3 regions of the Streptosporangium sp. NPDC000239 genome follow, and region 1 is predicted to be linked to each of the others. Evidence: riboswitches for the same ligand, from Rfam matches in the RefSeq annotation. Region 1 holds a riboswitch; each other region holds the start of a gene.
The links. A riboswitch is a leader RNA that binds a small molecule or an ion and turns the genes downstream of it on or off. The one in region 1 is predicted to bind S-adenosylmethionine.
Positions count from the first base shown of each region.

Region 1 (4,523 bases):
AGGGTGGGGCTCTGCGCGACCCATCGCCCGCCGCGGTGCTCGACCCTGACGTCGGCGCCGAGGAAGGTGACCACGCCCGCCCTGGCCAGGGCCTTGAGCTCCTCAAGCCGGGGGCCGGGCGGACCGCTGGCGACGTAGCTGAAGAAGCCCTCGAACCACCGGTCGGAGATTCCCCGTTCGGCGAGGACACCGTTGACGGACAGTAATCCGAGGATCAGGGCGTGGTCGGCACTGTACGCGGAGTCGGAGCGTCGTTGCAGGTCGGCGGCCATGTAGCCGTCCATCCACCGCCGCAGTCCCGCCTGGTCGCCGAAGCGGATCCGCTCCAGCGGCCGGTCGAGCCGGTCCAGGTCGAGCCGGTCGGCGTGCCGGGGTACGGCCTTGCGGATCAGCAGCCGCATCCCGGGGCTGCGCCATTCCTCTGCGGCGAACCGTTCGGCGAACTCCGGCCAACCGGTCCTGACCCGTTTCGGATGGCTGTTGAGGAGTTCGTGGTAGTAGGCGAAGGCGAGTTCCTTGGCGGCCAGGGGCCACACGTCCCGCCGGAAGTTCCACGGCCCCTCCCCCAGCGCCCCCGCCGTCAGGAAGCGCGGCGCGGGCGGCCGGAGCCCCTGGAAGCGGTAGGCGGTCTTGGCGTGGTACGGCACACCGCGCCGTGACCCCACGTGCAGCAGCGGTTCCCGCCCGCTGGGCAGGTAGACGAGCTCCCCGTCGTGTTCCCTGACGAACCGGCCGCCCCTTCCCGAGGTGAGCAGCACCATCAGGTCGACGAAGGCCAGTCCCAGGCCGCGCACGATCACCGGTTCACCGGCGGGCAGCCGGTCCAGGCCGAGGTCGAGGTCCGCGGTGTAGCCGGTCGGCAGGTAGCGCAGGCCGCTCTCCCTTGCCAGGGCCGTCAGCCCGCGTTCCTCCGCCGCCGGGGTGACGTCGCCGTGTCCCTGCGCGAGGATCACGGCGCCCACCTCAAGGGTCGTCCCGTCCTCAAGCCGTACGGCCTGGCCTCCCGGGACGTCGGTCAGGTCGAGTGCCCGGGTCCGGTGCACGTGCACCCGGACACCGCGGGGGGCGGTGTCCACGGCTCGCCGGAAGGCGTGGGTGAGGTAGGCGTTCTGCACGGGCCGGGGGACGAAGCGTCCGGGGTCGCAGCCGAGCCACTCGGCCAGCGAGGGGCCGGGGCGGATCGGGCCGACGCACCGGACGGACTCGTCGGTGAAGAGCGTCACGTCGGCGGCGGCGGAGTTCATCCAGAGCAGGTCGGGTTGCCGCTCGCGCCAGACCCTGCCGCCGCCCGGCGGGTAGGGGTCGATCACGTGGACGTCGAGCGACGGCCAGCTGAGCAGTTCGGCGGCGTTGGCGCAGATCCGCTCGACCAGGCAGGTGCCGGTCGGCCCGGCGCCGACGATCGCGATGGAGGCGCTCACGCCGACCACTCCCCTCTCGTACGGTCCGTCACAGCGCTGCTCTTCGATGGGGCAGGTCCCAGTCGGGGGTGGCGGGCTCGACCGGCACCCGCCACGGGTCGGTCTCCCCCATGGGGGAGGCGAGCACGGTGAGGTCGGTGTTCTCGCGGAAGGCGGGGTGCTGGTAGAGGTCCCTGGCGTAGTCCCACAGGTTGGGGAAGGCGGTCAGCGGGCGCTCGCTGATCCTGGCCGACGGGTTGTCGCTCACGTCGAACCTGACCAGGGTGGGCCAGAGCCGTACGTCGGACTCGGTGATCGCGGAGCCGAACAGGAACCTGCGGCCGGCGAGCCTGGCGTCGAGTTCGTCGAGGAAGCCGATCACGGCCTTCCTCGCCCGGTGGTACTCCGGTTCGGTCGTGGCGGCGGAGACCCGGCCCGCGGCGGTGTTGGCGTACTCGTAGACGCGCGCGTTGAGCGCGTCGATCTCGGGCCGCAGTTCCTCGGGGTAGAGGTCGGCCTCGGGATCGCCGCCGAAGCGTGTGCCCAGGTCGATGGTGATGTCCGGGAAGTTGTTGCTGACGATGCGCCCCCCGTGCCGGTCCCACAGCACCGGCACGGAGACGTGTCCGTCGAATCCGGGTTCGGTCGCCTCGTAGGCCTGCCTGAGGGTCGCGAAGCCGTTGACCGGGTCGGCGCCGCGCCGCTCGCGGAACGCCCACCCCCTGCCGTCCCGCTCGTCGTCCACGTAGGACAGCGAGACGACGTCCTGCAGCCCTTTGAGGGAACGCACGATCGCCGTACGCTGCGCGTAGGGGCAGACCGCCGCGACGTAGAGGTGGTAGCGCCCGGCCTCGGCGGGGAACTCCCCCGTGCCGTCGTCGGTGATCCGTCCCTGGAAGGGGTAGCGGGGGCCGGGCCTGCCACCGGGCCGGTAGCGGCCGTGGGTGTCCAGGTCCACTGGGCTGGCGTAGTTGAGTGTGATCTCGGACATGTGACACTCCCAGGGCATGCCTCGGTGACCCGTGCGGGTCCGCGCTTGCGGCACGCCGACCGTGCCACCCGGTCCTCCCCGGGGGCACCCCGCCGCGGTGCGAGGGTTGCCGGTCAGCGAGCCGGGGCTTTGCACTGACACTCTTAACCTAGTTAGACGGTAGGAAATACATAGATCTCTGTCAACCCTTAAAGTCGGGGGATGTCTCATGAGATCGTCCGCGTGGTCTACCGCAAGTACGACGGCTCGCTGCACTGGAACCACCCGGCCCTGCTCCTCGGCGAGGACGAACACGGCGTGTGGGTCGGCTGCCCGCCCGGCAGCAGCGGCAGGCGGGGGCAGGAGCCGCCCGTCGTCTGGGACGAGCCGTTCGTGATCCTCTTCCCCCGTGACGCCTGGTGGACGGCCACCTTCAACGCGGCGCCGTACAAGGCCGAGATCTACTGTGACGTCTCGACCGTGCCGCGCTGGGACGGCGACGAGGTGACCATGGTCGACCTCGACCTCGACGTGATCCGCATGCGCAAGGACGGCCGGGTGCTCCTGGACGACGAGGACGAGTTCGAGGAGCACCAGGTCCGCTACGCCTACCCCAGGGAGATCGTGGAGGGCGCCCGCGCCTCGGCCGCCGCGCTGATGGAGGCCGTCACCGCCAGGACGGCCCCCTTCGCCTCACCTCCGCACTGGCTCTCCCTGGTCTCCGGGAACCGCTGAGAAGGACGTCACCGCCCCGGGCTCCACCGGCCCGCCGACCGCTCCCTGGAGTCGGGGTGGGTGACGAAGTTCGGCGAGAGCCGCTCCTGGTCGTAGTACCGGTGGAAGACCGGGGTCGCGGCCCCCGAGATGGGCGGGACGATCCAGCTCCAGTCGGCCGGGCAGGTCCTGCCCGCGCTCTCCTCCCGCGCCACGTGCGTCAGGAAGCGCCTGGACTCGGCGTGGTGGTCGGTCATGGTGACCCCCGCCCTGTCGAAGGAGTACAGGACCGCCACGTTCAGCTCGACCAGCGCGTGGTCGCGCCACAGCGAACGCTCGTTACGGGTGTCCAGGCCGAGCCGCGCGGCGACCAGGGGCACCAGGTTGTAGCGGTCGGGGTCCGCGAGGTTGCGCGCCCCGATCTCGGTCCCCATGTACCAGCCGTTGAACGGCGCGGCCCGGTAGCAGACCCCGCCGATCTCCAGGCACATGTTCGAGATCGCCGGTACGGCGTGCCAGCGCAGCCCCAGCCGCTCGAACCACGGATAGGCCGGGTGGGACAGCGGCACCTCGAGCACCGCGTCCCCGGGGATCGTGGACAGCACAGGCGGCCCGTCGCCCATCGAGACCGCCAGGGGAAGCACGTCGAAGGGCGTGCCCCGGCCGCCCGGCCAGCCGAGTTTACGGGCCATCGTGGTGAACCCGGCGTTGCGCGGATCACCGACGACCGAACCGTCGTCCATCGCGTACCCCGCGTAACGGATGAGCTGCTCGTTCCAGATCCTCGGCCCTGGCGCCCCCGGCCGGTCCTGGGCGAAGATCGTGATCATCGGCCGGATCCGGCCGTCGGAGACGGCCTCACGGAGATGGTCGACGCACTCGACGGCGACCCCCTCGACCGTGTTCACCCGGCGCCGGTCGCGTACCCGCAGCGACTTCCAGTACAACCGCCCGATACACCTGTCGCTGTTGCGCCAGGCCACCCGGGCGCCGAAGACGAGTTCCTTCGGCGTGTGGGTGTAGGTCCCCGTCGCGGCGATCTCGGCGCGCACCTCGCGCAGCCTGGGCTTCACAGGGCCCGCGTCCGGGTTCTCCTCGTGGAACAGCGTCAGGAACTCCTCGGCGGCCGTCACGTCCACCGGCGGGGCCACCGGTTGGGAAGGCGGCTGCCACGGCGCCCTCCCGTCGTCCCGGTGGGCCCCCGCATAGCCCTGCGCGCGTGCTCCCTGTTCCCTCACCGGCGTCTGGCGCCGGGGTTTCGGCCAAGTCGGCACAGAAAAACCACCTGTATACGTCTAACGGGTACGGCATGCCGTTCCGGGCGGCACGGTTCCCTCGGCGTGATGTCCCGCGTGATGTCTCCGGCCCGGCGGTGATCCCACTGCGGTACGGCGCCCACGGCCCGGTCACCGAGTGCGAGCGGAAGGACACGAGGCGAT
Region 1 is NZ_JBEPEI010000001.1:333,581-338,103, reverse strand. Features, by position in the region: gene ABT340_RS01470 (FAD/NAD(P)-binding protein) at 1-1,421, opposite strand, end outside; gene ABT340_RS01465 (glutathione S-transferase C-terminal domain-containing protein) at 1,450-2,391, opposite strand; SAM riboswitch class IV at 2,428-2,540, opposite strand; gene ABT340_RS01460 (DUF402 domain-containing protein) at 2,593-3,105, shown strand; gene ABT340_RS01455 (nitric oxide synthase oxygenase) at 3,114-4,223, opposite strand.

Region 2 (4,523 bases), on a different contig from region 1:
TATTCGGGCAGGTCGTGGCGGGAGGGGTAGGCGAAGGCCAGGTGCACGACCCTGCCGTGCCACTCGGGGTGCGCCGCGAGGAACTCCCGGTAGGCGATCAGGCCCCTGACGATGTTCTTCGACAGCTCGGTCCTGTCGATGCGCACGATCAGCCTGCGGTCGCCGACCAGCTCGCGCAGGGCGGCCATGTGGGACTCGACGTCGGGCTCGCGGGCGCGTTCCCACAGCGCCCGGCCGTCCACACCCAGGCCGTGCACGCCGATCCGGGTGGTCCGGCCCGCGTGGGTCACCGTACGGCCCGCGCGCTCGACCCGCGCGTCCAGGACGCTCTCGCAGCAGTCCATGAAGGCCCCGGCCCAGCGGTCGGTCAGGAAACCCGCCTGGTCGGCGCCCAGGATGCCCTCAAGCAACTCGGCGGCGACCTCGTCGGGCAGCAGACCGAAGTACTCGGGAGGGGCCCAGGGCGTGTGGGAGAAGTGGGAGACGCGCAGGTCGGGCCGTTCGCTCCTGAGCATCGCCGGGACCAGGGCCAGGTGGTAGTCCTGCACCATGACCTTGGCGCCGTGCGAGGCCTCCTCGGCCAGCGCCATCGCGAACGCCTCGTTGTAGGCCTGGTAGGACTCCCACTCCCTGCCGAACCTGGCGTCGAAGTGCGGCCTGTTCGGGGTGTCGTAGAGCAGGTGGTGGACGAACCACAGGGTCGAGTTGGCGACCGCGTTGTAGGCCCGCTGGAAGGTCGCCGGGGGGATGTCGAGCATCCGCAGCGCCCCGGTCTCGTATCCCGCCTGGTCGAGCCGCCCCCCGGGAGCGAGCCGTACGGCACCGCGGTCGCCGTCGGACAGGGCGGCGCAGACCCACAGGACGTCGAGCTCCTTGGACACCTCGGACAGGCCGGAGACCAGGCCGCCGCCACCCCTGCGCATGCTCAGCGCGCCGCCCTCCGACATGGTGAAGGAGACCGGACCGCGGTTCGAGGCCACCAAAATCCCACTCATCTGACCTCCTCGCCCGGGAGGACGTGGCTTGTCCCGAAGGTTAACCAAACGATAACCGGCGACCATAGGATGTCGAGCGACCGTGACCGTTGATGGGAACCCGTGATGGCGCTGGACGAGACGACCGAGGAACTTGCCCGTGCGGCCGCCGGAGGCGACCACCGGGCACTGGGCGAACTGCTGAAGCGGATCGAGCCCGAGGTGCTACGGCACTGCGGGCGGATCCTCCCCTACCGGCAGGACGCCGAGGAGGCCTGTCAGGACACCCTGCTCGCCGTGGCCCGCAACATCGCCAGGTTCGAGGGGCGGGCGCGGTTCAGCACGTGGCTGCACATCGTGACCGCCAACTGCGCGCGCACCACCTACCGCTCGCTCAAACGGCGTTCCGCCGAGCAGAGCTCGGAGGAGTTGCCGCTGCACAACAAGCCCGACGTCGCCAGGGTGAGTGTGATCGCGGGCTCCCGCCTCGACCTGCTCGACGCGATGGAGGCCCTTGAGGCGGACAAGCCCGACCTGGCCCAGGCGCTGGTGCTGCGCGACATCTGCCAGCTCGACTACAACGAGGTCGCCGAGCAGCTCGGCATCCCCCTCGGCACCGCCAAGTCGCGCATCCACCAGGCCCGCAAGTACGTCCAGGGAGCGCTCGGCGACGCCTACGGCTTCTGAGGTTTGTCCGGTTAATGACACACTTCATCTCGTTTGGTGAGACAACTGGTCAGGAGGGGCACAAGGCGAGGTAGAGTGCTTGAGACCTGCATGTCAGGTCCACAACTGAACATTGCTCATCCAGAGGGGTGGAGGGACCGGCCCTGCGAAGCCCCGGCAACCCTCCCGGTTCAAGACTCGCGATCTGGCGAGGGGTCGACCGGGACAGGTGCCAATTCCGGTCTGTGACCAGGGTGGTCGCAGACGAAGATGAGGGAAAGGCCTCGCTTCATGGCGCTCGCGAACACCGCAACCACCACCGCTCTTGACTTCGGTCCCGCCGTCGCTCTCTCCTGTCGTGAGTGTGGTGCCCGCTACGACCTCGGTCCCAGCTTCGCCTGTATCGAGTGTTTCGGGCCCCTTGAGATCGCCTACGACTTCGGGAACGTCACCCGGGAACAGATCTCGCAGGGGCCGGCCAACATCTGGCGCTACCGCTCCCTCCTGCCCGTCCCGGCGGACGTCGCCTCCAAGCCCAACACCGAGCCCGGCTGGACCAGGCTCGTCAAGGCCGACAACCTGGCGCGTGAGCTGGGCCTGCGCTCGCTGCACGTGAAGGACGACTCGGGCAACCCCACGCACTCCTTCAAGGACCGCGTGGTCGCCATCGCCGTCGAGGCGGCCAGGAACTTCGGCTTCCACACCCTGTCCTGCTCCTCGACCGGCAACCTGGCGGGCGCGGTGACCTCCGCCGCCGCCAGGACCGGGCTCGACGCCTGCGTGTTCATCCCCGCCGACCTCGAACAGGGCAAGATCGTCATGGCCTCCGTGTACGGCGGCAAGCTGATCGGCATCGACGGCACCTACGACGACGTCAACCGCTTCTGTTCCGAGCTCATCGGTGACGAGCTCGGCGACAAGTGGGGCTTCGTCAACGTCAACCTCAGGCCCTACTACGCCGAGGGCTCCAAGACCCTGGCCTACGAGATCGCCGAGCAGCTCGGCTGGCGGATCCCCGACCAGATCGTCATCCCGGTCGCCTCCGGCTCCCAGCTCACGAAGATCGACAAGGCGTTCAAGGAGCTGATCGCCCTCGGTCTCGTCGAGGACACGCCGTACAAGATCTTCGGCGCCCAGGCCGAGGGGTGCTCCCCGGTCTCCGCGGCCTACAAGGCGGGCCACGACGTGATCCGCCCCGTCAAGCCCGACACGATCGCCAAGTCGCTGGCCATCGGCAACCCGGCTGACGGGCCCTACGTGCTCGACATCGCCAGGCGCACCGGCGGCGGGGTCGAGGACGTCACCGACCCCGAGATCGTGGACGCCATCCGCCTGCTCGCCAGGACGGAGGGCATCTTCGCCGAGACGGCGGGCGGTGTCACCGTCGGGGTGCTGCGCAAGCTGGTCGAGTCGGGTCGGCTCGACCCTGACGCGGAGACCGTGGTCCTCAACACAGGTGACGGCCTGAAGACCCTTGACGCGGTCGCTGACCAGGCACGTCCCACCGCTGTCATCCGGCCCTCACTCGACGCGTTCCGCGCTGTCGTCGCCTAGAGCCCTGAAAGGTACTGAATTATGAGTGTTTCTGTACGGATTCCGACGATTCTCCGTACGTACACCGGCGGCGCGGCCGAGGTGAACGGCGAGGGCGGGACCCTGCGTGAGGTTCTGCAGAAGCTCGACGCCGACTTCCCCGGGATCGGTGCCCGTATTCTCGATGAATCGGGCAAGATTCGCCGTTTTGTGAACGTCTATGTCGGTGATGAGGATGTCCGTTTCGCCGACAACCTCGACACGGTGACGCCGTCCGGCGTTCAGGTCTCCATCATTCCGGCGGTCGCCGGAGGCTGATCCCGGCGGAGGCCGCGCGGGGCCCTGGGCGGGCACTGGGCGGCCTTCCGGGGCCCGATGTCGTCCACTGTCATGGAACGGCGCCCCTAGAACACCCTCACGACACCCGCACCGGCCTGGCCGCGTGCGGGTGTCGTCTTTTGTGATGCAAGCTCACATTTTTGCGCGAAGACATAATGTAATATTTAACTAACTAGTAGTGATAGCAAAACTATGTTGGCGTGTTGAATGCGTCCGTAAAGCGGTAGTTTGCTGGTTGACTCTGTTGCCCCACGGGCTCTCACAGGTATGGTCGAGGGCGATCGACGTAGGCGATGTCTCCGCCTCGGAGATTGAGGACCTCGCGAGAGGAATGGGCGACGTCCTCAAGCCCAGTAAGAGGAGTCGGAAGTGGCGCAAGGCACCGTCAAATGGTTCAACGCGGACAAGGGCTACGGCTTCATCGCGGTAGACGGTGGTAAGGATGTTTTCGTCCATTACTCCGCGATCATGATGGATGGCTACCGTGCGCTCGAACAGGGCCAGAGGGTCGAGTTCGAGATCACGCAGGGACAGAAGGGACCTCAGGCGGAATCGGTCCGGACGGTCTGATCTCGTCCTCCGTCAGCTCGTCGGGAACCCGCTGGCGCATCCCGCGGCAGCGCAGTTCGCGCGGATCGCCCTCGGCATGTCGGCCCGGCTCGTCGCTCCCATCGGCGGGCCGGGCCTTCGCCTAAGCTGACACTCAGGTCAAAGGTCCTTGGCTTGCACTCGTCGGGGGAGAGTGCTAAACAGTGGTTAGCACTCCTCATTGGAGAGTGCCAAACCTGGATCGAGACGATGGGGCCCGCCGAACGGAGTCGTGGGCCCGTATGCCGTCGCGGGCGTCGCCTCGGTCTGGTGCAAGCCACCCTGTGTTTGGGAGGTCTAGCCGTATGGCAGCCAAGATGATCTCGTTTGACGAGGACGCCAGGCGCGGTCTCGAGCGTGGCATGAACCAGCTCGCGGACGCTGTCAAGGTGACCCTCGGCCCCAAGGGCCGCAACGTCGTGC
Region 2 is NZ_JBEPEI010000015.1:187,037-191,559, reverse strand. Features, by position in the region: gene ABT340_RS30590 (alpha,alpha-trehalose-phosphate synthase (UDP-forming)) at 1-995, opposite strand, end outside; gene ABT340_RS30585 (RNA polymerase sigma factor) at 1,101-1,661, shown strand; SAM riboswitch class I at 1,775-1,917, shown strand; gene thrC (threonine synthase) at 1,932-3,194, shown strand; gene ABT340_RS30575 (MoaD/ThiS family protein) at 3,216-3,491, shown strand; gene ABT340_RS30570 (cold-shock protein) at 3,882-4,082, shown strand; gene groL (chaperonin GroEL) at 4,406-4,523, shown strand, end outside.
Region 2: another riboswitch for S-adenosylmethionine. It lies ahead of thrC (threonine synthase); the one in region 1 lies ahead of ABT340_RS01465 (glutathione S-transferase C-terminal domain-containing protein).

Region 3 (4,523 bases), on a different contig from region 1:
CGGCGACCTCCGCGATGAGGTCGCCGCCGCCACGTGCCACGAAGTCCTCGACCAGCCCCGTGGCGATCGAGGCGACCTTGGGCCGCAGCGCCTCGACCATCCGCGGGGTGAACGCCCGGGAGACCAGGCGGCGCAGGCGGGTGTGGACGGGCGGCTCGACGTCGAGCATCCCGGCCCTGACCACCCGCCAGAACGGGTCGAGGAAGGGCGGCTCCTCCGGTCTGCCGAACTCGGCGTGCGTGGCCACGTGCAGGTAGGACCGGCCGAGTCTCCGGTCGCGCAGCAACGCGTTGACGTCGGCGTGCCGGGCGACCAGCCACTGGCCGGTCGGCTCGAAGAAGGTGACCGGCCGCTGTCTCAGCTCGGCGTAGGCGTCATAGGGGTAGGCGACGAATTCCGGACTCCATGGGTCAAAACGCACAAACCCATGCTAGGGCTCCGGAGTCTTCTCGACGGCCCGGGAACGACGGCGGGCCCGGATGTTGAGCAGCTCGACCACCAGCGAGAACGCCATCGCGAAGTAGATGTAGCCCTTGGAGATGTGCTGTCCGAAACCCTCCGCGAGCAGCACGACGCCGATCAGCACCAGGAACGACAGCGCCAGCATCTTGATCGTCGGGTGCTTGTCCACGAAACGGCTGATCGGCCCCGAGGCGAAGAGCATCACCACGACCGCGACGATGACCGCGATGACCATGATGGCCAGCTCGTCGACCATGCCGACCGCGGTGATCACCGAGTCGAGGGAGAAGACGATGTCCAGCACCATGATCTGCAGGATCACCATGCCGAAGGAGGCCGCCGCCTTCCGGCCGCCGGAGTGGTCCTCGCCGTTCTCGGTGTGGCCGTGGATCTCGTGAACGCTCTTGACCAGCAGGAACAGCCCGCCGAGGATCAGGATCAGGTCGCGTCCCGATATCTCGTGCCCGAAGATCTCAAAGAGCGGGGCGGTGAGCCGTACCACCCAGGACAGGGCGAGCAGCAGCGCCAGGCGGCTGACCAGGGCGGCGAGCAGGCCCAGCCTGCGGGCGTTGTCACGCTGTTCCGGCGGGAGTTTCCCCGCCAGGATCGAGATGAAGATGATGTTGTCGATGCCCAGCACGATCTCCAGAGCGATCAGCGTGAGCAGACCTATCCAGCTCGCCGGGTCGGCCACCCAGTCCATCGGGTCCTCCAGTTTCGGTGGGGAGAGCGCCGCCCGCGCGCGGCGCGTGACCTGACGGGCGTTCACGGTCACAGCTCCAGACGATCGGACAGAACCGGAAGTTCCTCAGGATCACCGCCGAAACTCCAGCCCTCCGGACCCCTTCCCGCAGACTTGCCAAGCACCGCCTCTGTGTGGGTATAGTCCGGTTCGTAGGTCATGAGTGCCAGCGACAAGCCCCGGCTAGCTGGCCGGCAACCCTCGCGTCCGCGGCGGGGTGCCCCGGGTGAGGACCTGGTCCGGCACGAGGTGTGCCGGGCAAGCGCGGGCTCCAGCACCAAGGCCATGGCTTGGGGTCCGATGACCTCCAAGGAGCTTTGGCGTGTCCGCACTGACGATCTTCACCTCCGCCGCCGAGACCGTGACCGTCCCGGCGACCCGTGTCCCCGACGACCGGCCGATCCCCGCGGTCCTCGGCGCCGACCTTGAGGTGCCCGTCAAGGGCGGCAGGCTGGTGCCGTACGCCAACCTCGACTACGCCGCCAGCGCCCCCTGTCTTGAGCCGGTGAGCGCCGCCGTCGCCGCCGCGCTCCCGGCCTACTCCAGCGTCCACCGCGGCGCCGGATACGCCTCCCAGCTGACCACCGCCCGCTACGAGCAGGCCAGGCACACCGTGCGGGCCTTCGTCGGGGCCCGTCCCGACGACGCGGTGATCTTCACGAGGAACACCACCGACGCCACCAACCTGCTGGCCCGCAGCCTGCCCGCCGGGACCACCGTGGTGGTCTTCGAGACCGAGCACCACGCCTCGCTCCTGCCCTGGGCCGACGTCGTACGGCTGCCCGCCCCGGCCTTCCCCGGTGAGGCCGTCCGCGCCGCCGACGACGCGCTGGCCGCGATCGACGGCCCCAAGCTGCTGGTCGTCACCGCCGCCTCCAACGTGACCGGCGAGCTGTGGCCGATCGCCGCGCTGGCCCACATCGCCCACCGTCACGGCGCCCGCATCCTGGTCGACGCCGCCCAGCTCGTCCCGCACCGCCGCCTCAACCTGACCGCGCTCGACCTGGACTACGTGGTCTTCTCCGGTCACAAGCTCTACGCCCCGTTCGGCACCGGCGCGCTGATCGGCCGCTCCGACTGGCTCTCGGTCGCCGAGCCGTACCTCCGGGGCGGCGGGGCCGTCAGGGCCGTCGAGGACGAGACGACCGACTGGCACGACGACCCCGAGGCCCGTCACGAGGCGGGCACGCCGAACGTGCTGGGCGCCATCGCGCTGGCCGCCGCCTGCGACGCGCTGAGCGCGACCGGCTGGGACGTGCTGGTGCGCGAGGAGAAGCGTCTGCTGGCCCGCCTGCGCGCCGGTCTGGCCGGGATCGAGGGTGTGCACGAGCTGTCCCTGTGGGGCCCCGACCACGCCCGCGTCGGCATCGTCTCCTTCGTCGTGGACGGCTTCACCGCCCGTGAGGTGGCCGAGACGCTGTCCGGCGAGTACGGCATCGGCGTACGGGACGGCAAGTTCTGCGCCCACCCCTTCGTCAGGCACCTGCTCGGCGCCAAGGACGGCGGCTGCGACGACGTCACCGCCTCCGCGGTGCGCGCCTCCATCGGCGTCGGCAGCACCACCGAGCACGTCGACCGTCTCGTCGAGGCCCTGCGGGATCTCGTCACGCGCCGCTGACGTGACAGCATGGGGCTATGACTGAGCCCCGGGAAGTGAACGTGGGGATCGGGGCCGGAGCCGACGCCGTCGCGGGAGCGGCGGCGGCCGGCAAGGAGCTGGCCACCGAGGACATGGTCCTGAACATCGGCCCGCAGCACCCCTCGACCCACGGCGTGCTACGACTGCGCCTGACGCTGGACGGCGAACGGATCAGCGCCGCCGAGCCGATCGTCGGCTACATGCACCGGGGCGCGGAGAAACTGTTCGAGGTCAGGGACTACCGGCAGATCATCGTGCTGGCCAACCGGCACGACTGGCTGTCGGCGTTCGCCAACGAGCTGGGCGTCGTGCTCGCGGTCGAGCGGATGCTCGGCATGGAGGTCCCCGTCAGGGCCGTGTGGGCGCGCACCCTGATGGCCGAGCTGAACCGGGTGCTCAGCCACCTGATGTTCCTCGGCTCCTACCCCCTCGAACTGGGCGCGATCACCCCCGTCTTCTACGCCTTCCGCGAGCGCGAGACCCTCCAGGCCGTGATGGAGGAGATCTCCGGCGGCCGGATGCACTACATGTTCAACCGGGTCGGCGGCCTCAAGGAGGACCTGCCGTACGGCTGGCTCGACCGGGTGACCCTGGCCGTCGCCGACGTACGGCGCCGCCTGCCCGACATCGAGGCCCTGATCAGTGGGAACGAGATCTTCCTGGCCCGCACGGTCGGCGTCGGGGTGCTCGACCGCGAGACGATCATGCAGTACGGCGTCAGCGGCCCCATCGCCCGTGCCTCCGGCGTCGGCCTCGACCTGCGCAGGGACGACCCCTACCTCGCCTACGGCGAACTGCCGGTCAAGGTCGTGACCCGTTCCGCGGGAGACTGCAACGCCCGCTTCGAGGTGCTGCTCGAACAGGTCCGCGTCTCCCTCGACCTGGCCGACGTCTGTGTGGAGCGGCTGCGGTCCCTGCCGAGGGGGCCGATCAACCAGCGCCTGCCCAAGGTGCTGAAGGTCCCCGAGGGCCACGTCTACGCCTGGACGGAGAATCCACTCGGCATCAACGGCTACTATCTGGTCTCTCGTGGCGAGAAGACCCCCTGGCGGCTGAAGCTCCGGTCCGCCTCCTACAACAACGTCCAGGTGCTGAGAGAGATGTTGCCTGGACATCTGGTTTCCGACATGGTGGCCATCCTGGGGTCGATGTTCTTCGTGGTCGGTGACATCGACAAGTGACCCGGAGCGCGGAAGGGGGGACATGAGCGAGCGCGTGGACGCCGCTTCCCGCATCGGAGGCCCGAAGCGGGACAAGTACATCGACTGGCTCCGCGCGGTCAGCCTGATCGTCGTCGTGGTCTGGCACTGGGCGTTCACGATCCTGCAGTGGGGGCCGGCCGGCCCCTCCCCGACCAGCCCGCTCGGTTTCACCTCGGGGTTGTGGATCCTCACCTGGCTCTTCCAGGTGCTGCCGCTCTTCTTCTACGTGGGCGGATACGTCCACCTGATGTCGTGGAACCGCGCCTGTGAACGCGGGGTCGGCATCGGCGCCTTCGTGTGGCGGCGCATCCGGGCCCTGGCGATCCCGGCGCTGGCGCTGTCCTTCGCGTGGCTCGCCTTCGGCGGGGTCATCTGGTTGATCTTCGACGTGCCGTGGATCGGCCGGGCCGTGCTCCTGGTGCTGAGCCCGCTGTGGTTCATCGGCGTCTACCTGATGCTGGTCGCCCTGCTGCCCGTG
Region 3 is NZ_JBEPEI010000014.1:192,042-196,564, forward strand. Features, by position in the region: gene ABT340_RS29550 (cytochrome P450) at 1-421, opposite strand, end outside; gene ABT340_RS29555 (TerC family protein) at 431-1,231, opposite strand; SAM riboswitch class IV at 1,360-1,475, shown strand; gene ABT340_RS29560 (aminotransferase class V-fold PLP-dependent enzyme) at 1,527-2,822, shown strand; gene ABT340_RS29565 (NADH-quinone oxidoreductase subunit D) at 2,840-4,024, shown strand; gene ABT340_RS29570 (acyltransferase family protein) at 4,047-4,523, shown strand, end outside.
Region 3: another riboswitch for S-adenosylmethionine. It lies ahead of ABT340_RS29560 (aminotransferase class V-fold PLP-dependent enzyme); the one in region 1 lies ahead of ABT340_RS01465 (glutathione S-transferase C-terminal domain-containing protein).